3 regions of the Pseudomonas sp. GW823-FHT04A03 genome follow, and region 2 is predicted to be linked to each of the others. Evidence: predicted binding sites of a transcription regulator. Region 2 holds the regulator's gene; each other region holds the start of a gene.
What was found. Region 2 encodes FliA, which starts transcription of late flagellar genes. Its sites were predicted from a motif close to CTAAAGTTTNNNNNNNNNNNGCCGNTAA; they were not measured.
Positions count from the first base shown of each region.

Region 1: the regulator FliA is predicted to act here: its motif matches at 4,236-4,263, upstream of AC1Q9F_RS24635 (methyl-accepting chemotaxis protein).
Region 3: the regulator FliA is predicted to act here: its motif matches at 2,214-2,241, upstream of flgM (flagellar biosynthesis anti-sigma factor FlgM).

Region 1 covers NZ_JBXAIV010000012.1:173,079-180,616, forward strand. Annotated here, with positions in the region: gene AC1Q9F_RS24625 (non-ribosomal peptide synthetase) at 1-1,689, shown strand, start outside; gene AC1Q9F_RS24630 (SRPBCC family protein) at 1,713-2,180, shown strand; gene AC1Q9F_RS24635 (methyl-accepting chemotaxis protein) at 2,240-4,120, opposite strand; gene AC1Q9F_RS24640 (sigma-70 family RNA polymerase sigma factor) at 4,432-4,929, shown strand; gene AC1Q9F_RS24645 (FecR domain-containing protein) at 4,929-5,930, shown strand; gene AC1Q9F_RS24650 (TonB-dependent siderophore receptor) at 6,018-7,538, shown strand, end outside.
Region 2 covers NZ_JBXAIV010000011.1:109,501-117,038, reverse strand. Annotated here, with positions in the region: gene motD (flagellar motor protein MotD) at 1-273, opposite strand, end outside; gene AC1Q9F_RS23425 (flagellar motor protein) at 286-1,026, opposite strand; gene AC1Q9F_RS23420 (protein-glutamate methylesterase/protein-glutamine glutaminase) at 1,026-2,171, opposite strand; gene AC1Q9F_RS23415 (chemotaxis protein CheA) at 2,221-4,491, opposite strand; gene AC1Q9F_RS23410 (protein phosphatase CheZ) at 4,531-5,319, opposite strand; gene AC1Q9F_RS23405 (chemotaxis response regulator CheY) at 5,338-5,709, opposite strand; gene fliA (RNA polymerase sigma factor FliA) at 5,877-6,617, opposite strand; gene fleN (flagellar synthesis regulator FleN) at 6,614-7,444, opposite strand.
Region 3 covers NZ_JBXAIV010000003.1:70,173-77,710, forward strand. Annotated here, with positions in the region: gene cheR (protein-glutamate O-methyltransferase CheR) at 1-245, opposite strand, end outside; gene AC1Q9F_RS10075 (chemotaxis protein CheV) at 293-1,225, opposite strand; gene flgA (flagellar basal body P-ring formation chaperone FlgA) at 1,308-2,069, shown strand; gene flgM (flagellar biosynthesis anti-sigma factor FlgM) at 2,277-2,603, shown strand; gene AC1Q9F_RS10090 (flagella synthesis protein FlgN) at 2,652-3,119, shown strand; gene AC1Q9F_RS10095 (flagellar brake protein) at 3,215-3,949, shown strand; gene AC1Q9F_RS10100 (MFS transporter) at 4,009-5,367, opposite strand; gene AC1Q9F_RS10105 (glutamine synthetase family protein) at 5,436-6,677, opposite strand; gene AC1Q9F_RS10110 (sensor histidine kinase) at 6,897-7,538, opposite strand, start outside.

The sequences.
Region 1 (7,538 bases), on a different contig from region 2:
CGGGTCGAGCCGGAAGAGATCGAGCGCTGCCTGCGCGAGAGTCAGCTGTATCGGCAGATCGCGGTGGTGATCGACAGTCAGCGACGGATTCTGGCGTTTCTTGCCCAGCCGCAATCGGATGCCGCGCGCGAGTCGTTGAAAGCTCACGCGCAGCAGTTTTTACCCGACTACATGCAACCGGTGGCGTGGACGGAATTGCCGAACATGCCGTTCGCCGCCAATGGCAAAGTCGATCGAAAAGCCTTGCTGGAACTGCCAGTCAGCGTGCAGGACAGCGGCCCGAAATGCCTGCCAGCCAACGCCGACGAAGCGCTGCTACTGGAAATCTGGGGCGAGTTGCTGGAGCTGCCAACCAGCGATATTTCCACCGACGAAAGCTTCTTCAATCTCGGCGGTCATTCGATTCTGCTGTCACGCATGCTCCTGCGTCTGCGGGAGGAGTTCGGTCGCAGTATTTCGATCAACCGCTTCATTGAACTGCCGACCATCACCAAGCTCGCCACCCTGGTGCGCGGCACCGATGACAGCGCGGTGCTCAGCGCCCAGGCGATGGCCGACGCCGAGCGAACGCTGGCAATCGAACCGTTGCCAATCAGCCGCATGGGCGATGTGCACAAGGTGATCGTCACCGGCGCCAACAGTTTTGTCGGCGTGCACATCGTCGAGGCGCTGCTGGGGTGGGGTGCCAGCGAGGTGGCATGTCTGGTGCGCGACGGCGGCGGGCAAACGGCGGCGCAGCGATTTGCCCAGTCGTTGCGAGAGAACCGGCTGGAGCATCTGGACCTGAGTCGGGTGCGGGTCTATTCGGCGGACATCACCCGGCCCCAACTGGGTCTGGCTGACGAAGATTTCGAGCGACTGGATCGCGAGTTCGGTGCGCTGGTGCACAACGCCGCCAACGTCAATCACGTGCTCGATTACGAGTCGTTGGCGGCGGACAACGTCGAGCCGATTTTCGAACTGCTGCGGCTGTGCGAAGGGCGCAGCAAGAAGGTGTTCAATTTCGTATCGACGCTGTCGGCCTCCAGCACCGTCGACGACGCAGGCCGGGTGCTGGAACTGCCCGCCGCACCGACGCCGCCGATCTACATCCGCAATGGCTACAACCTGTCGAAATGGGTCGGCGAACGCATCCTCGAACGGGCCCGGGAGCGTGGGGTGCGGGTCAATCTTTATCGGCCCGGCAACATCAGCTTCAACAGCCTCAGCGGTGTCTGCCAGCCGCACAAGAACCGTTTGATGCTGATGCTCAAGGGCTCGATCCAGCTCGGTCAGGTGCCGGCCTTCGCGCTGAATTTCGACCTGATGCCGGTGGATTTCCTCGCCCGTTTCATCGCCTTCCACGCCAGCCGTTATTCGGCCGAACGGGCGGTGTTCAACCTGCACAACCCGGAGCCCCTGAGCTGGGATGCCTACGTCGCGTCGTTCCGCGAAACCGGCAGCGAGTTTTCGCTGGTCAGCGTCGCCGACTGGCAACAGCAACTGGGCCGGGTCGATGCCGACAACGCGCTGTTCGGCGTACTCGGTTTCTACCTCAACGGCTTCGAGGAAGACATCGGCGACATCTCCCTGATCGGCCACGCCAACGCCCAGGCCGGCGTGCAGCAGATGGGCGCGCACTACCCGGAAAAATCCCCGGCGCTGCTGCGTCGCGGCTGCGACTACCTGAAAGAAATCAACTTCATCTGACTCATCAACCAAGGAGCAATACCATGAGCAACCTTCAACCCGACACCCTGATCAAAAACCCTCACGGCTGCCACGTCGTGTCTTCGGTGGAAGTGCCGGTGGACGCCAAACAGGTGTGGGCAGTGGTCGGCAAGTTCGACGGTTTCGACCGTTTCATTCCGGCCCTGTCGCACATCGAAATGACCGGCGAAGGCGTGTCGTCGCTGCGCAAGAAGTTCTTCAAGGATGGCAACCTGGTGGTCGAGCAACTCAACTCCCGGGACGACCAGGCGCTGAGCATGACCTGGACCACGATCTACAACACCCTGGGCGTGGCCAATCTGTGGGCGGCGATGAATGTGGAATCGCTGGGCGCGGGCAAATCGCGGGCGACCTGGACGATCATTGCCGAACCCGCCTCAGGCGGCCCCGAGGCACTGCCGGGTTTCAAGGATTTCGTCCAGGGGTTTGCCGATGATGCGATGGGCAATGTGCAGAAGCTGTTTGTGTAAGGCATGAAAAAGCCCGCTGCGGATCACTCCGCAGCGGGCTGTTTTTTGACCGCAAGCGATCAGATCTTGAAGCTGTCGACCAGTTGTTTCAAACGGTTGGCCTGCTGCGACAACGCATCGCAATCCTTCAACGTTTCATTGAGGTTGGCCACGCTCTGCTGGTTCAGCAGGTTGATCTGGTTGACGTCGACGTTGAGGGTTTCCACCACGGCGGTCTGCTCTTCAGTAGCGGCTGCCACCGACTGGTTCATGCCGTCGATTTCACCGATGCGCTGGGTCACGCTGACCAGACGCAGACCGGCCTGGTTCGCCACTTCAACGCTCTCTTCGCTGGACGCCTGACTGGCGTTCATGGTGGTCACCGCTTCACGGGAACCGACCTGCAGCGAGGTGATCATCTTGTGGATTTCTTCCGCCGATTCCTGGGTACGGTGAGCAAGGTTACGCACCTCGTCCGCCACCACCGCAAAACCGCGTCCGGCTTCACCGGCACGGGCCGCTTCGATGGCCGCGTTGAGCGCCAGCAGGTTGGTCTGCTGGGAGATGCCTTTGATCACGTCAAGAATGTGGCCGATGTTGTCGGTGCTCGCATTCAGGGTTTCGATCTGGGTGCACGACAGGCTGATTTTCTGCGACAGCTCGGTCATGGCCTGAATCGTCTGCTCGACCACCTGACGACCGTCATCGGCCTGCTCGCTCGCGCCGCTGGCGTGTTGCGAAGCATCGGCCGCGTTGCGGGCGATTTCCTGGGTGGCGGCACCCAGTTGATTGATCGCGGCAGCGACGCTGTTGGTGCGTGCGCTTTGCTCGTCGGAGCCGATGATCGAGGCGTTGGACGATGCCATCACCCGTTGCGACAGGTCGTGTACGTGGCGAGTCGCGGAAGACACTTCGGAAATGGACGCGTGAATCCGCTCCACGAACTGGTTGAACGAACTGCCCAGCTCGCCGAACTCGTCTTTGCTTTCCACTACCAGACGACGGGTCAGGTCACCTTCACCCTGAGCGATGTCCTGCATCGCACGGCCCATGGTGATCAGAGGACGCATCAGCACGGTGATCAACAGGCTCAGGAACACCGCAATCGCGCCGACGGCGACGAACATTGCGATCAGTGCCGAGGTACGGAACTGGCTGAGTGCGGCGTAGGCCTTGTCGCGATCGATCGACAGACCGATATACCACTCGGCATTCGGCAGACCCGCGACCGGGGTGAACGAGAGGATGCGTTCCTGGCCATTGAGCACCACGTTCTGGTTGCCCTTCTGGATGCGCACATCGGCGTTCGGGTAGATGTCCTTGAGGTTCTTCATCACCTGGTCTTTGTCCGGGCTGACGATCACCTGACCGTCCCCGCTGACCAGGAACGCGTGGCCCAGGCCACCGAAGTCCACCGAGTTGATGATCTTCACCAGGGTTTCCAGGCTCAGGTCACCGCCCACCACACCGAGCAGCTCGCCGTTCTTTTTCACCGGCATGGCGATGGTCACCACCAGACCGCCAACGGCGGCCATGTATGGCGGGGTCAGCATGGTCTGGTCAGCGGCCACGGCCTGCTTGTACCAAGGACGCTGACGCGGATCGTAGCCGTCCGGCATCTTCGCGTCCGGGCGCTGGGTGAACACACCGTTGGCCTGACCGACGTAGGTGAACTGGAAGTTCGAGGTGAAGGCCGGTTGATCGACCAGGCCCGGGAAGTCGGCGTTCTTGCCTTGATGGGCGACGTTCTGTGCGAGATTTTCCAGTACCAGAATCCGCCCGCTCATCCAGTTCTGCACACTGCTGGCGGTCAGGTCGCCGGCCTGCTGGACGGAGGACTGAAGGTTCTGGCGAATGGTGTTTCGCTGCAGATAGTCGTTGTACAAAGTGAACAGCGCGAACGCCAGGACCACGACGCCCGAGGCGGCCAACAGGATTTTATGGCTGAACTTGAGATTCATTTCATGGGACTTCTTATGCCAAAAGTGGGGATGCGTTCCGGATGCAACATTCCATTTACAGCGCAGGCAGCGTTCTGATGGCTGCTCTACTTTGGTGCACGCATGTCTCACCAGTCTGTCGGCACGCTTCGGAGAAAACTTAGGGCTTTGCAGGAAATGGACGGCATTTCTGCCAGATTCCCGCCGAACGGCGTGCCAGAGCGTTCGCCTGTCATTTTTTGATGACTGTTTTGCAGCGCCGGTTGCAAATTCTGTAACCCTTGATGACAATGCGACTAATTATCATTTGTGACGTTCGGGCTGTCGCTTTCATGTCCTCACCTGAGTTTGCAGTACAGGCGCTTTACAGTAGTCATCACGGCTGGCTCAACGGCTGGTTGCGCGCGCGGCTCAATGCCGCCGATGCGGCGGACCTGGCCCAGGACACTTTCGTTCGCCTGCTGCAACGCACCGAGCGTCTGGAACTCAAGGCACCTCGCGCATTCTTGCGCACAGTTGCCCGAGGGCTGGTGATCGATCATTGGCGCCGTGAAGAAATTGAACGCGCCTATCTGGAAACCATCGCCCATTTGCCTGAAGCCGAAACCCCGAGTACCGAATCCCGCGCCTTGGTGATCGAACTGCTCGAAGGCATTGCCCGCATGCTTGAAGGCTTGAAGCCGAAAGTGCGTCAGGCGTTTCTGCTGGCGCAGTGCGAAGGTTTGACCCACAAGCAGATCGCCGAGCAAATGGGCCTGTCCTTGCGCTCGGTGGAACGCTACGTCTCCGATGCGCTGTATCACTGCTACGTGCTGCGGTACGAAAACTGATGCCGGTGGATAACCTCTCGCTTGGCCGACGCGCCGAGCCACCGCAACAGGTGGTCCGACAGGCCATTCACTGGCTCCTGCGCCTGCGCAACAACCATGGCAACCCGCGCCTGAATCGCCAGTGCGAACAATGGCGCGCGGAACACCATGATCACGAACTGGCCTGGCAACGGGTGCAGTCTCTGCAAGCCGAACTGACCCACAATCTGCGCGCCGTGCCCGGCGCGCAGGTGGCGTTCAACACGCTGGAAAACAGTGCGCAGGGTCTGGGTCGACGTCAGGCGTTGAAGCTGTTGTCCGGCGCGCTGCTGATGGGTTCGGCGGGATGGCTGGCCAGCGACACTTCCGCCTGGCAACAGTGGAGCGCCGACTATGCCACCGCCACCGGCGAGCGCCGAGGCTTCCAGTTGCCGGACGGCACGCGCATCGAACTCAACACTGCCAGCAGCGTGGATCTCGATTACACCGCGCAACAACGGCTGATCAAACTGACCCGTGGCGAAATCATTGTCACCTGCGGCGGTGCCGATCAAGGTGCGCCGTTTGACCGACCGCTGCGGGTGCAGAGCCGTCATGGTAGTTACGAGCCGTTCAATGCGCGATTCATTCTGCGCCAGGAAGATGGATGCACGCGTCTGAGCGTAACCACTGGCCGGGTCGCGATTCACACCGCTGGCAACTCGACGGAGGCCATCGCCGGTCAGAGCTATCTGATCGATCACCATCAAGTTCGCCCGGCGCCGCCGCTGGACATGGACGCCGGCGCCTGGGTCGACGGGCTGATCGTGACCCGCAACATGCGGCTGGGCGACTTCCTCAGCGAAGTCGGCCGGTATCGTCAGGGGTTTCTGAGCTGTGCGTCGGGCATCGCGGATTTGCGCCTGTCCGGCGTGTTCCGTCTTGAGGACACCGACAAGCTGCTGGCGATCCTGCCGCAGACCCTGCCGGTGCAATTGCGCTACCGCACCCGTTGGTGGGTGACGCTGGAGTCTGTGGCCTGAAATTATTTTGGCGGGTTTTCGCGGCAAGTCCGGCTTAGTCAGTAAGCACTTCAGCTCAGCCTTCGCGACTGCCTACGGAAACCTACAATGACTGCGCGCGTTACCTGTAAGAACCCTCTGAATTTCTCTGCCGAATCGGGCCTGTTGCGCCACGCCGTTCGGGCGGCGCTGTTTTCTACCGCCCTGGGCGTTGGCGTGTTGCCGAGCCTGAGCATCGCGGCCAATGCCAGCGAGGTCAGCAGCCACCGCTACAACATCGCCGCCGGACCGCTGGGCGATGCGCTCAACCAGTTCGCGCGTCAGGCGGGCATCACGTTGTCGATGACGCCACAGCAGACCCAGGGCCGTCAGTCACCGGGTGTGCAGGGCGAGTATTTGACCGATCAGGCGCTGAGCCACTTGCTCGGCGGATCGGGCCTGGAGGCGATCAGCCAGGACGGCAGCAGTTATGTGTTGCGCTCGGTCGCGGAAACCGAAGCGCTGTCTCTGCCAACCACCGACATCAAAGGCTTCGCCCTCGGCAACGCGCTGGGCAGCATGGACGGCTACAACGCAACGCACAGTCAGATCGCCACCAAAACCAGTACCGCATTGCTGGAAACTTCGCAAAGCGTGTCCGTGGTGACCCGTGAGCAAATGGATGACCAGGGATCGCAAACCGTGTCCCAGGCCATGCGTTACACCCCCGGCGTGCTGACCAACCCTTATGGCGCCACGCACCGTTACGACTATGTGGCGATGCGCGGCTTCAACGACGGTTCGGTGGATAACATCTACCTCGACGGCCTCAAGTCGATGGGCGACAGCGGCACCTACAGCACCATGCAGGTCGATCCGTATTTCCTCGAGCGCGTCGATATTCTGAAAGGACCTTCGTCGGTGCTCTACGGCCGTAGCTCACCGGGCGGTCTGGTGGCGCTGACCAGCAAGAAGCCGCTGTACGAGGCCTATCATCAGGTTCAAGCCACCGTCGGCACTCAGGGCCAGCGCGGTGTCGGTTTCGACTTCAGCGGACCGGTCGATGACGACAAGCGTATCGCCTATCGTCTGATCGGTTTGACGGATCAGTCCGACACGCAATTCGACCACAACAAGGAAAAGCGCTTCGCCCTCGCACCGACGGTCAGCATCGATTTCAGCGAGGACACGTCGCTTACGTTACAAGCGTATCTACAACATGACCCGGATGGCGGTTACCACGGCGGCGTGCCGGCTGACGGCACGATTCGTCAGCGCAACGGCAATCGCATTTCGCCGCATTTCTTCGAAGGCGAGCCGGGCATTGATGGTTACTCCCGTGATCAGCAGTCGTTCGGTTACCAGTTCGAACACCGCTTCAATGACGTCTTCACCGCGCGGCAGAATTTCCGCTACCTCGACTCCAAAGTGAACATGGATCAGGTGTACGCCTATGGCTGGACGTCGCCGACCAGCAACGAACTGAATCGCTACTACACCGGCGGTGACGAGCGTCTGCACGCGTTCATCGTCGACAACATGCTCCAGGCCGAATTTTTCACCGGGGCGACCAAGCATACAGTGCTGATGGGAGCGGATTACCAGCGGCGCAAAACCGTGGTCGACTGGACCAGTGGCGGCCTGGCGCCG
Region 2 (7,538 bases):
GGCGTCGACCTGTTCGGCGTCCTTGACCAGCGGCTTGGCCGGGGTCACGGTCTTCGGTCGTTCTTCTCCGATCGGGATCGGCTTGAGCGCGCGGTCGGAGTCGGTGAAGACCCCGATCAGCGCTTCGGAGATGATCTTGTACTTGCCTTCGTTGATCGACGAGATGGAGTACATCACCACGAAAAAGGCAAAGAGCAAGGTGATGAAGTCGGCGTAGGAAACCAGCCAACGTTCATGGTTTACGTGCTCTTCATGCTGGCGACGACGTGCCATGAGGTTAGTCCCTTAATCCATGAAGCCCTGAAGCTTCAACTCGATGGAGCGTGGGTTTTCACCTTCAGCGATCGACAAGATCCCTTCCAACAACATTTCGCGATAACGCGACTGTCGCAACGCGATTGACTTGAGCTTGGCGGCCACCGGCAGCAACACCAGGTTGGCACTGGCCACACCGTAGATGGTGGCGACGAACGCGACCGCAATACCGTTGCCCAGTTGCGACGGATCGGCCAGGTTGCCCATCACGTGGATCAGGCCCATCACCGCACCGATGATGCCGATGGTCGGCGCGTAGCCGCCCATGCTTTCAAACACTTTGGCCGCTTCGACATCGCGGGCTTCCTGAGTGTAGAAATCCACTTCGAGGATGCTGCGGATGGCTTCCGGCTCGGCGCCGTCGACCAGCAGTTGCAGGCCCTTGCGCGAGTAGGCGTCGGGCTCGGCATCCGCCACGCCTTCCAGGCCCAGCAGGCCTTCCTTGCGCGCGGTGAGGCTCCAGTTGACGACGCGGTCGATGCCGCCGGCCAGATCCACACGCGGCGGGAAAAAGATCCAGGCCAGAATCTGCATGGCGCGCTTGAACGCGCTCATCGGCGATTGCAGCAGCGCGGCACCGACGGTGCCACCGAGCACGATCAGCGCCGCCGGGCCGTTGGCCAGCGCGCCGAGGTGACCACCTTCCAGGTAGTTGCCGCCGATGATGGCGACGAACGCCATGATGATTCCGATAAGGCTTAGAACATCCATCAGACGCATGCCTCGACGATGTGCTTGCCGATATCGTCCAGGCTGTACACCGCGTCGGCGAGGTCAGCTTTGACGATGGCCATCGGCATGCCGTAGATCACACAACTGGCTTCGTCCTGAGCCCAGACCGTGCTGCCGCCCTGCTTGAGCAGGCGTGCACCTTCGCGGCCGTCGGCGCCCATGCCGGTCAGTACGACCGCCAGAACTTTGTCACTGTAGGACTTGGCTGCAGAACCGAAAGTGATGTCCACGCACGGCTTGTAGTTCAGACGCTCGTCGCCCGGCAGGATTTTCACCGCGCCACGGCCGTCGATCATCATCTGCTTGCCACCCGGTGCCAGCAGCGCCAGGCCCGGACGCAGGATGTCGCCATCCTCGGCTTCCTTGACGCTGATGCGGCACAGCTTGTCCAGACGCTCGGCGAAGGCCTTTGTGAAGGCTGCCGGCATGTGCTGGATCAGCACGATCGGCGCCGGGAAGTTGGCCGGCAATTGAGTCAGAACCCGTTGCAGCGCTACCGGGCCGCCGGTCGATGTACCAATGGCGACGAGCTTGTAGTTCTTGCGTTTCGGGGCCGGCGACGAAGCGCTGGCCGCTGGCGCGCGAGTCGGTGCAGGCGCAGGTGCCGGACGGGCCGGAGCACTGCTGTGACTGCTGCCGTGATTAGTGAAGCCCGACGGCGCAGGAGCAGGAGTCGGCGCAGGTGCAGCGGCAGGCGCCGGCGCACTGTAGGCACTGAAACGACGGTTGCTGCGCGAGATGCTGTGAACCTTCTCGCACAGCAGTTGCTTGACCTTCTCCGGATTACGGGAGATGTCTTCGAAATTCTTCGGCAGGAAATCCACCGCGCCGGCATCCAGCGCATCCAGGGTGACCCGGGCGCCTTCGTGCGTCAGCGAGGAGAACATCAACACCGGCGTCGGGCAGCGCTGCATGATGTGCCGCACGGCCGTGATGCCATCCATCATCGGCATCTCGTAGTCCATGGTGATCACGTCCGGCTTGAGGGCCAGGGCCTGATCGATCGCCTCTTTACCGTTGGTTGCCGTGCCGACAACCTGGATGCTCGGATCCGCTGAAAGAATTTCCGAGACGCGGCGGCGGAAAAAACCCGAATCGTCCACCACCAGGACTTTGACTGCCATAAACACTCCATTAGGTGCGGCGGGACGTTGTCGCCCCGCCGCCCCGGATTCAAATACGCCGTGCGGCGTAACGCTTGAGCATGCTCGGAACATCGAGAATCAGTGCAATGCGGCCGTCACCGGTGATGGTGGCGCCGGACATGCCCGGAGTTCCCTGGAGCATTTTGCCCAATGGCTTGATGACCACTTCTTCCTGGCCGACCAGTTGATCGACGACGAAGCCGATCCGCTGGGTGCCCACCGAAAGGATCACCACATGGCCTTCGCGCTGCTCTTCGTGAGCGGCGGAGCTGACCAGCCAGCGCTTGAGGTAGAACAATGGCAGCGCCTTGTCCCGCACGATCACCACTTCCTGGCCGTCCACCACGTTGGTGGTCGACAGGTCGAGGTGGAAGATTTCGTTGACGTTCACCAGCGGGAACGCGAACGCCTGGTTGCCGAGCATCACCATCAGGGTCGGCATGATCGCCAGCGTCAGCGGCACCTTGATGACGATCTTCGAGCCCTGACCCTTGGTCGAGTAGATGTTGATCGAACCGTTGAGCTGGGAAATCTTGGTCTTCACCACGTCCATGCCGACACCGCGGCCGGACACGTCGGAGATCTCGGTCTTGGTCGAGAAACCCGGGGCGAAAATCAGGTTGTAGCACTCGGTGTCGCTCAGGCGATCGGCGGCATCCTTGTCCATCACACCGCGCTTCACGGCGATGGCACGCAGGACGTTCGGGTCCATGCCTTTGCCGTCATCGGAGATCGACAGCAGGATGTGGTCGCCTTCCTGCTCGGCCGCCAGGATCACCTTGCCGCCACGGGCCTTGCCCGACGCTTCGCGTTCTTCCGGCGACTCGATGCCGTGGTCGACCGCGTTGCGCACCAAGTGGACCAGCGGGTCGGCCAGTGCCTCGACGAGGTTCTTGTCGAGGTCGGTCTCTTCGCCCACCAGTTCCAGGTTGATCTCTTTCTTGAGCTGGCGTGCCAGGTCGCGAACCAGACGCGGGAAGCGGCCGAAGACTTTCTTGATCGGCTGCATCCGGGTCTTCATGACGGCGGTCTGCAAGTCGGCGGTGACCACGTCGAGGTTCGACACGGCCTTCTGCATCGACTCGTCGCCGCTGTTCAGGCCCAGGCGCACCAGACGGTTACGCACCAGCACCAGCTCGCCGACCATGTTCATGATTTCGTCGAGACGCGCGGTGTCCACACGTACGGTGGTCTCGGCTTCGCTCGCCGGTTTTTCCGGTGGCGGCGTCGCCGGTGCACGGGCCGGAGCCGGTGCAGCGGCGGCAGCCGGTTTGGCCGGTTCGGCTTTCGGCTCAGGCGCTTTTGCAGCAGGTTTTGCCGCAGCGGCCGGGGCCTTGGCGGCAGGCGCTGCAACCGCCGAAGCATTGCCGGCCGTCACGACGGCACCGGTGGCAACGTCAGTGAACTTGCCTTTGCCATGCAGATCGTCGAGCAGCGATTCGAACTCGTGGTCGGTGATCAGATCGCTACCGGCCGCAGCTGCTGCCGGGGCAGCAGGCGCAGGAACCGAAGCAATCGCCGACTCCAGCGCATCGACGGCAAAGTTGCCCTTGCCGTGCAACTGATCAAGCAAGGCTTCGAATTCGTCGTCGGTGATGTCCGAGCTGTCGCCCGCCGCCGGAGCAGCAGGTGCCGCAGCGGCCGGAGCCACGGCGTCAGCCGCGAACTGGCCCTTGCCATGCAACTGGTCGAGCAGCGACTCGAACTCGGCGTCGGTGATTTCATCGCTGGCCGCTTCATCGGAAGCAGGTGCAGCGGCAGCCGCCGGGGCTTCGGCTTCGGCCTTGACGGCGTTCAGCGAGTCCAGCAACTGTTCAAATTCGTTATCGGTGATGTCACCCGAATCGCCTTCGACGACCAGTTCTTCGATCATCTCGGCAACAGGCGAAGCCGGGGCTTCATCCGCCGATTGCGGTTCAGCCAGACGCGCCAGGGCGGCCAGCAGTTCCGGGGTGGCGGCGGTGATCGGGCTACGATCGCGGACTTCGCTGAACATGCTGTTCACCGCGTCCAGCGCTTCGAGCACCACGTCCATCAGTTCTGCATCGACGCGTCGTTCACCCTTGCGCAGGATGTCGAACACGTTTTCGGCGATGTGACAGCACTCCACCAGCTCGTTGAGCTGAAGGAAGCCGGCGCCCCCTTTTACAGTGTGGAAACCGCGAAAAATTGCGTTGAGCAGATCTGCGTCATCCGGGCGGCTTTCCAGCTCGACCAGTTGTTCGGACAGTTGCTCAAGAATCTCGCCGGCCTCAACCAGGAAATCCTGAAGGATCTCTTCATCGGCGCCGAAGCTCATTAATGGGGTGCTCCTACAGGTCTAAAAACCCAAAAAAACTCAAAATCCAAGGCTGGATAGCAAATCGTCCACATCGTCCTGACCGGACACAACGTCTTCTCGTTTATCGGCATGAATCTGCGGACCTTCACCCTGCGAGAGATGTTTTTGTGGATCTTTTTCAGCAAGCATCGCCGCACGGTCATGTTCGATGCCCGCAAAGCGGTCCACCTGGCTGGCCATGAGCACGAGCTTGAGCAGGTTGCTTTCGACTTCGGTGACCAATTGGGTCACGCGCTTGATCACCTGGCCTGTGAGGTCCTGGTAATCCTGGGCGAGCAGAATGTCGTTCAGATTGCTCGACACCGCGCGGTTGTCCGCGCTGCTGCGTGCCAGAAAACCGTCAACCCGGCGCGCCAGTTCACGGAACTCTTCAGCCCCGACCTCACGGCGCATGAAGCGGCCCCAATCGGCGCTCAAGGCCTGGGCTTCGTCAGCCAGGCCATTGACCACAGGGGTCGCGCTTTCCACCAGATCCATGGTGCGGTTGGCGGCAGCTTCGGTCAGTTTGACCACGTAGCCCAGGCGCTCGGTAGCGTCGGTGATTTGCGACACTTCCTCAGCCTGCGGCATGTGCGGATCGATCTGGAAATTGACGATCGCACTGTGCAGTTCACGCGTGAGCTTGCCCACTTCCTGGTACAGGCCACGGTCACGGGTCTGATTGAGCTCATGGATCAGTTGCACAGCGTCGCCGAACCTGCCCTTTTCAAGGCTTTCGACCAGTTCGACCGCGTGTTTTTTCAGGGTCGACTCGAAGTCGCCCTGTGAAGATTCTTTATGCTCCATAGCTCCCCCGCGCGTTCATCAGCCGATGCGTTCGAAAATCTTCTCGATTTTTTCTTTCAACGCCTGGGCCGTGAAAGGTTTGACCACATAGCCGTTAACGCCGGCCTGGGCCGCTTCGATGATCTGCTCGCGCTTGGCTTCAGCGGTCACCATCAGCACTGGCAGGTGCTTGAGCTTTTCATCGGCGCGCACGTGGCGCAGCAGGTCGATACCGGTCATGCCAGGCATGTTCCAGTCGGTCACCAGAAAGTCGATGCTGCCGCTGTTGAGCACCGGAATGGCGGTGGTGCCATCGTCGGCTTCAACGGTGTTGGTGAACCCGAGATCACGCAACAGGTTCTTGATGATCCGCCGCATCGTTGAGAAGTCATCAACGATGAGGATTTTCATGTCTTTGTTCAATTCGACCTCCAAGCAGTCTTAAACGCGTCCAGCACCTGGACGCGCCATTTCAATCAATCCGGCAAAACACTCGATGACTGTCTGGAGCACAACAGAGCAAGACCGGTGCCGTTCACCACCGCACCAGCCTCGTTCGCAGTGTCCCCACACTGCCTTCAGCGCGCTCGCCACTCCCCCAAACGCCCCCGCAAGCGGGCCGCGCACTGGCTGTGTAACTGGCTGACCCGCGATTCACTGACGCCAAGGACTTCACCGATTTCCTTGAGGTTCAGCTCTTCGTCGTAGTACAGCGCCAACACCAGTCGCTCACGCTCCGGCAAATTGGCAATCGCGTCCGCCAGCGCGGCCTGGAAACGTTCGTCTTCCAGATCGCGCGACGGCTCCAGATGAGCACTGGCGCCATCCTCGTGCAGCCCTTCGTGTTCGCCGTCCTGCAACAGGTCGTCGAAACTGAACAGCCGGCTGCCCAGGGTGTCGTTCAAAATCCCGTAGTAATCGTCGAGACTCAATTGGAGTTCGGCCGCAACTTCGTGATCTTTAGCGTCACGGCCGGTTTTAGCTTCAATCGAGCGAATCGCGTCGCTGACCATACGGGTATTGCGGTGAACCGAGCGCGGTGCCCAGTCCCCCTTACGGACTTCATCGAGCATCGCACCGCGGATCCGGATGCCCGCGTACGTTTCAAAACTGGCGCCCTTGCTGGCGTCGTATTTGGTCGAGACTTCAAGCAGGCCGATCATCCCGGCCTGGATCAGGTCTTCGACCTGCACACTGGCCGGCAATCGCGCCAGCAAGTGGTAGGCGATGCGTTTGACCAGTGGCGCGTAACGCTCGATCAGCTCGTACTGCGCGTCACGCGCCGACTTTTTGTAAAGGTTCATACCGCTGGCGGTCATAGCACAGGTCCTGCCGTTTGCTGCACGAGGCGCTCGACGAAAAATTCGAGGTGACCGCGCGGGTTGGCGGGCAGCGGCCAGGTGTCGACCTTCTGTGCGATCGCCTTGAACGCCAGTGCGCACTTGGAACGCGGGAAGGCTTCATAGACCGCACGCTGCTTCTGCACCGCCTTGCGCACGCTTTCGTCGTAGGGCACTGCGCCGACGTATTGTAGGGCGACGTCGAGGAAGCGATCCGTGACCTTGGTCAACTTGGCGAACAGATTGCGACCTTCCTGCGGGCTCTGGGCCATGTTGGCCAGGACGCGGAAGCGGTTCATGCCGTAATCGCGGTTGAGCAGCTTGATCAGCGCGTAGGCGTCGGTGATCGAGGTCGGCTCGTCGCAGACCACCAGCAACACTTCCTGGGCTGCGCGAACAAAACTGACTACCGAGTCACCAATACCCGCAGCGGTGTCGATCACCAGTACATCGAGATTGTCGCCGATGTCGCTGAACGCCTGAATCAGGCCGGCATGCTGGGCCGGGCTCAGGTGAACCATGCTCTGGGTGCCGGAAGCGGCCGGCACGATGCGGATCCCGCCGGGGCCTTGCAACAGCACGTCGCGCAGCTCGCAGCGGCCTTCGATCACGTCGGCCAGGGTGCGTTTGGGTGTGAGGCCCAGCAGAACGTCGACGTTCGCCAGCCCCAGGTCGGCGTCCAGCAGCATGACCCGACGGCCAAGCTCTGCCAGGGCCAGGGACAAGTTCACTGACACATTAGTCTTGCCGACGCCACCTTTGCCGCCGGTCACCGCGATCACCTGTACGGGATGCATGCTGCCCATGTTATTTCTTTACCTTGTCTTGCATAGACGGAGGCCACATTACTGGCTGCGCGTTCACAACCGGAACAATGCATGGCAGACCATCGATGTAGGT
Region 3 (7,538 bases), on a different contig from region 2:
TAGGTGTCGCGAAACCACAGGGTTTCGTTGGTCGTCATGGCATCGACCACCTGCTCGCGCAAACCGCTGCGCGGCTGGGTCTGGATGCGCTGAACCAGCTCACCCAGGGACTTGATGCCTTGCTGCTCCATCAGTTTGTTGAGACGGCTCGACACCAGGTACTGCTTGTTTTCACCGAGCAAAATGCCACAGGCTTTTTCCAGGAAGACCCGGAACTGTTCGAAATCCAAATTACCCGTAGACAAATGATGCCGCCTCTTAAATCGTGTTGAACGCCAGGGGCAGAAGGCCCTTAGCTGATATCTGCTGCTTTGATCCGGTCGACTACCCGGGATGCCAGGTCATCAGGACGGAATTTGGCCAGGAAGTCATCGGCACCGACTTTCTTGACCATCGCCTGATTGAACACACCCGACAACGAAGTATGCAGGATGATATGAAGCTTTTGCATGCGAGGGTCGCTGCGGATCTCGGCCGTCAGGGTGTACCCGTCCATCTCCGGCATTTCGATGTCGGAGATCATCATCAGGAACTCTTCTTCCGGCTTCTTGCCCTCGTCGACCAGCTTGCGCAGGTAATCCAGCGCCTGCTTGCCGTCGTTCAACGCCACCACTTCGACACCGACCGTCTGCAGGCAACGCGTTACCTGCTTGCGCGCCACCGACGAGTCATCGACCGTCAGCACCCGCAGCGACAACGCCTTGCTCTGGGTCTCGACATCCACCACGCCGACCGAAATCGCTTCCGGGGTCGGCGCAACTTCCGCCAGCACCTTCTCGACGTCGATGATTTCGACTAACTGATTGTCGACCCGAGTCACAGCGGTCAGGTAATGATCGCGTCCGGTGCCCTTGGGCGGCGGATGAATCTCTTCCCAGTTCATGTTCACGATACGTTCCACCGAGCGCACCAGGAAACCCTGGGTCTTGGTGTTGTATTCCGTGATGATCACGAACGGACTGTTCTTGTCTTTCAAAGCACCGGAGCCGGTCGCCATCGCCAGATCAAGGATCGGAATGGTCGCCCCCCGGATATTCGCCACCCCGCACACGACAGGACTGGACTTGGGCATCAGCGTCAGTTGCGGGCATTGCAGCACTTCCCGAACCTTGAACACGTTGATCCCGTAGAGCTGCTGGCCGTCGAGACGGAACAACAACAGCTCCAGGCGATTCTGCCCCACCAGTTGCGTGCGCTGGTTCACCGAATCCATTACACCAGCCATGCCCAGACTCCTACACCAACGCCAAGTGTTGTTGCGACGCACATTCATTGCTAAACGGCACGGCGCTTGCTTTTTAACTCGTATGAACGCTCAAACGACATTTTTCCGACGCCTGACATCTCCCCTCCGCAGAGGGCTTTGCGCGATGTCCGCCGTTTGCCTGTTTTTCGCTGGCAGCCCTGCCTTTGCTGATGCGGTTACCTTGCCTGACATGCTTATCGGCGTCACTCAGGGCTTTCTTGAATTCACCGTAGAAGACTATCTGGCTACCAGTCAAACGGAAGGCCGTTATGAAATCGAGGTCAACCAGCTCGATCCACGCATGCGCATGCCTATGTGCGACAAGGAATTGACAGCGTCGCTGGAGAGTCCGGCACGTCCCCTGGGCCGTGTCACGGTCAAGGTCCGCTGCGAGGGCGCCTCCCCCTGGACGGTGTTCGTACCCGCTCAAGTCCGCCTGTTTCGCGAGATTGTCACCACCACTCGCCCGCTCAAACGCGCCGGCATCATCGAGCCTCAGGACGTGACCTTGCGCGAGCGCGACGTCAGCACGATCAATCAGGGTTTCCTGACGTCGGTGGATGAGGCCATCGGCCAGAAATTGACCCGACCAACGGTAGCCGATCAAGTCATCACCCTGGTGCATCTGGAACAGGCGGAAGTGGTGCGCAAGGGCGATCAAGTGGTGATCACCGCCCGCAGCGGCACCCTCGCCGTGCGGATGCCGGGCGAAGCCCTGTCGAACGGTGGCCTGAAAGAACAGATTCGCGTGAAGAACCTCAATTCCCAACGGGTCATCAAGGCGCAGGTTGTGGCGCCCGGCCAGGTGGAAGTGGCCATGTGAGCGGCGATGTGAGCGGCTGTATGAACGGATATTTGAAAAGCCCCTGAGTAACCAGGCAGAAAACTGGCGCTGACCAGAGCTGTTCCCTAAACTGTGCCGCAGCAGGATCTGCAACGGCGCATGCAAGCTCATTGCTAAATGAGCCTAAAGTTTTCCAGGGGATGGCCGAGAACATGGCAAGCGTCCAAATTCCCAGAGGTTTTTAACATGGTCATCGATTTCAGCCGTTTGAACAGCTCCTCGTCACTTACGGGCAGTACACGTACCAGCAACGCCAAGGAAACCGCCGAAACCGGCACCTCTGCGCCGCTGAATACTCCGGCCGAACAGGCCAGTGCCGCAAAAAGCGGGGAATCGGTACACCTCAGCAATGAGGCTCAACAGTTGCAGAAGGTCACTGACAAGCTGCGCGATCAGCCTGCCGTCGACAAAGCCCGCGTGGCCGAGTTGAAAGCAGCGATTGCCGATGGCAGCTACAAGGTCGACAGCAACCGTGTAGCCAGCAAACTGCTTAATTTCGAAGCCCAGCGCTAGGCCTCGGTCAGCGCCAGGCTTTTGGACGCTTAAAACCCAAGGCCAGCCATGCACGACACTAATTTATTGCAACTGATCACCGACGATTTTGCTCCAGCTCAACAATTGCTGGAGTTACTGCAAACCGAGTCCATCGCTTTGCACGGTCGCGACATGCCTCTGCTGGAAGAAATTCTGGCGCGCAAGCAGGCATTGATCATTCTGCTCGAACAGCATGGCCGCAAGCGCAGCGAAATCCTCGCCAGTCTCAATCTGTCGCTCGACCGCGCAGGCCTGGAACAACTGGCCAGCCAGTCGAGCATCGGCGACCAGTTGCTCAGCCAGAGCGATGTCCTGACCGACCTGATTGCCCAGTGCCAGGCGGCCAACGTCAAGAACGGCCAGTCGATCATCATGCAGCAGGCCGCTACGGCCAATCAGCTGAAAATCCTCACCGGCGGCGAGCCTCCAGCGCTCTACGATGCCAGCGGCACCTTCTCCAAACTGCAGAAACCACGCGCGCTCAGCCAGGCGTGATGCTTTCTTCTATGCTTGCGCCCTATCAACGTGCGAAACATGCTGGCAAAATACTGGCCAGCCGTAGTCAAATTTTGTCTGGAGATTGATTTAACGTGTCCAACGATGACGCTCCGCAGCCCCCAAAGGTGCTCACCACGCCCCTGGAGATCTCCAGCAATCTGCGCCAGCTGCAAGAGAGCCACGATCCGCTGATCATTACGTTCCACGAGCGCAGCCAGCGCTTCCAGAGCTACCTGATTGAAGTCGATCGCGAAAACGGTTCGATCAAGCTTGATGAAATGATCCCGCGCGACGGCGAACGTTTTCTGGAAGCAGGCGAACCGTTCAAGGTTGAGGGTTTTCATGATGGCGTGCGCATTGCCTGGGAATGCACAGGGACGCTGAGCATCAAAGACTCCGACGGCGACCGCTTCTACACCGGCGACCTGCCCACCGAAGTGGTTTATCACCAGCGCCGCAACGCCTTTCGCGCCGCACTGAAACTGACCGACCTGGTCAGCGTCGTGCTCGGCGGCGAAAAGCTCAAGGCACCGCTGGATGGCAAATTGCTGGACATCTCGGCCACGGGTTGCAAGCTGCGCTTTGAAGGCGATATCACCGACCGCCTGCAATTGGGCCAGGTCTATGATCGCCTGATCGCCGCACCGCTGTTCGGCAATCAACCGGTATCGGTCGAGCTGCGTTACCTGCACTTCGAAGAAAAACTCAACATCACCTTCGCCGGCCTGCGCTTTCACAACATCAGCGGCCCGGCGGCCCGCAACGTCGAGCGTTTCGTTTATCAACTGCAACGCGAAGCGCGTCGGTTCGATAAAGACGATCTCTGATCGGCAGGCATGAAAAACGGGCAGTCACTGCGGTGACTGCCCGTTTTTTTATGCCTGAATCAAAGTTTGGCGGGAGTGATGTCCGGCCCTTCGCCCTCGACTGTCGAGTGGGCTGGCGCGGCAGATTCCGGCTCCGGTTCAGGCTCTGGAGCGACCGTATTCTGCATCTGCTCCTGCACCACTTGCTCATCAACCCGCGGGTCAAGCGCAGCCACCAGCGGCGAACTGGACATGCTGTCCGGCATCGCCACGTGATGCAGCGGTGCATCGTCGACCTGGTGCAGATTGGTCACGGCTTTCGGCCGGATCCGCCAGACCAGCACCAGCGCGAAAAAGGTGAAGAACGCATACAGGCTCTGCGGCCCGAACAGCTTCATCAGCACCCCGGCCGCCAGCGGCCCGATACTCGCCCCCACGCCGTAAGTCACCAGCAGCATCGCCGTCAGTGACACCCGGCGCTCGCCTTCGACGTGGTCGTTGGAGAACGCCACCGCCAACGGGTACAGGCAAAACTGCACCAGCGAGCAGAGGAAGCCGACCACGAACAGCACCTCCAGCGGCACCTGCGGCAGAATCGCCAGCGGCAACGCGGCAATCGCCAGGAACAGCGCAAAACAGCGGATCAACAGCGCCCGGTCATAGCGGTCGGACAACCACCCCAGCGGCCACTGCACCACCAGCCCGGCAAAAATGCAGCTACCCATGAACAGACCGACCTGTTCGGTGGACAGCCCCTGCTGCGAGGCATACAACGGCGCCAGACCGTAGAACGAACCGATGATCAGCCCCGCCCCGAGCACCGTACTCAGCGACTGCGGCACGCGCTTGATAAAGAAGCGCGGCTCCATCGGCGCCGGATGCAGCGGTGCCGGGTGAATCCGCCGGGTAAGCGCCACTGGCACCAGACACAGGGCAAAACACAGCGCGACCAGCATCAGCAGTTCCAGGCCAAGGCCCGGGTGCATGACCAGAATCAGCTGACCGAGCACCAGCCCCAGATACGAAGCGATCATGTAGCCGCTGAACACCAGACCGCGCTGATTGGCGTCGGCCTGCTCGTTCAGCCAGCTCTCGATGACCATGTACTGGCACATCATGCCGAGGCCGACGATGGTCCGCAGCACCAGCCAGGCCGGCAGCCAGTCCACCAGGCCATGACCGAGCACCGCCGCGCCGACGATCCCGGCACACGCCGAGTAGGCACGGATATGCCCGACCCGGGCAATCAGGCGGTGGCCGATCTTGCCGCCCAGCACCAGACCGAAATAGTTGGCCGCCATCAACGCACCGACCCACAACCCGTCGACATGGTCGGCAGCCAGACGCAAAGCCAGATAAGTAGAAAGAAGGCCCGAGCCGATCAACATCATCAGCGAGGCGAAATACAGCGCTCGAAAGGATTTCCAGATTTGGCGCATCGGCGTTCCGAGCGGCTCCTTGCGGTAAGTATCGGGCTATCAAACGATAGCCCGACGGCGACATTTCGTCAGGCCTGGGCTGCTAGAACACGGCGTTCCCAGGGAGTGATTTCATCAAAGAAACTGGTCAACTCCATGGTCTTCGAAGCGATGTAGCCTTCGATGAACTCCGTACCGAACAGTTCCTTTGCAAGCTGGCTGCGCTTCAGACGTTCGAGCGCCGCGTGCAAGGTACACGGCAGCGAAAGATGGTCCGGCACGTCGAACTCGCCCTGAATCGCTTCGCTTGGCTCAAGCTCATGCTCGATGCCGTACAAGCCGGCGGCCAGGCTTGCGGCGATCGCCAGATACGGGTTGGCATCGGCGCCCGGCAAGCGGTTCTCGACCCGACGCGCAACCGGCGAACTGGCCGGAATGCGCAGCCCGGCGGCGCGGTTGTCGTGGGACCAGCAGGCATTGTTCGGCGACGCAAACGGATGGCACAGGCGCTGGTACGAATTGACGTTCGGCGCAAACAGCGCGGTGAAGTCGGCCATGCCGGCCTGCTGCCCGCCGATGAAGTGGCGGAACATCGCAGTCGGCTGACCGTCCGCATCGCTGAACACATTCTTGCCGCTGCCGATTTCGACGATGCTCTGGTGGATGTGCATCGAACTGCCCGGCGTGTGCGCCAGCGGTTTGGCCATGCACACCACAGTCAGGCCGTGCTTGAGTGCGACTTCCTTGAGCAGGTGCTTGAACAGGAAGGTCTGGTCGGCCAGTAGCAGCGGATCGCCGTGCAGCAGGTTGATCTCGAACTGGCTGACGCCCATTTCGTGCATGAAGGTATCGCGCGGTAGACCAAGGGCGGCCATGCATTTATAGACTTCACTGAAGAACGGCCGCAGACCGTTGTTGGAACTGACGCTGAACGCTGAATGACCGTCCTCGCGACGACCGTCGAGGCCGACGGGCGGCTGGAACGGTTGGGTCGGGTCGGTGTTCGGAGCGAATACAAAGAATTCGAGTTCGGTCGCCACCACCGGCGCCAGACCGAGGGCTGCGTAGCGGGCAATGACTTTCTTGAGCTGACCACGGGTCGACAGGTTGGAGCTTTCGCCGGTCAGCTCGTCGGCATCACAGATGGCAAAGGCCCGTGGCTCTTCGCTCCATGGCAACGGGTGAATCTGCGCAGGATCGGCTACCAGCGCCAGATCGCCGTCATCGCTGCCATAGAATTTCGCGGCGGGATAACCGCCCATGATGCATTGCAGCAGCACTCCCCGGGCCAACTGCAAACGCCGCCCTTCGAGGAAGCCCTCGGCGGTCATTACCTTGCCCCGTGGCACGCCGTTCAAATCCGGCGTGACACATTCAATCTCATCAATGCCCGTCAATCGCTGCGCGAGTGAACGCTGGCCATCGGTTGTCATGACGCAATCCTTGTTATTGTGCGAGCCGCGAACGGCGACCCGGACAAAATAGGCTTCGGCTGTTCGGAATATCAAGCAGCAGCCAATAAAAAGAATTCCGGTCGATGAATCCGTGATTCAGGGCAGGTAAATACTGAACACGCCGCCGCCCAACGGGCCGCCATTACGGATCTCGGTCCGGCCGCCAACACCGTTGCGCTGATGCAGCGCAGCGATGCGTCCGGCGAAGTACAGACCGAGGCCGGTACTGCCGCTGCTGTGATTGATGCCCTGCATGTAATCGGCCTGGCGCTCGAGCATTTCGGCCGGGTAACCGTCGCCGTCATCATTGATGCTCAGCACCAATTGTCCGGCTTCGTCGCTGACAGTGATCAGCAGCGATTCACGTGCGTAGCGGATCGCGTTGTTGATGCAGTTACCCAGCACCGAGGCGATCAGTTCACGATCGAAGAACCCCAGAGGACTGAGCGGATCGACTTCGTAAGTAGCGAGGATTCCACGACTGGCGAACACTTCCTGATGCGCCGCCAGTTGCGCCTCGATGAAATCGTCCAGCTCGTGATAGGCCGGCTGCAACGGCATCTGATTGACCCCGAGCTTGTACAGCCCGAGCAACTGCACCAGCATGCCGTTGAGATGGGCGAACTCGAAGTCGATCACGCCTTGCTCCGGCACCTTTCGCTGATCCTCGGGCAGACGCGCCAGCCATTGGCTGTGGGCCTGCATCAGCATCGCCAGAGAGTTCTTCATGTCGTGCAC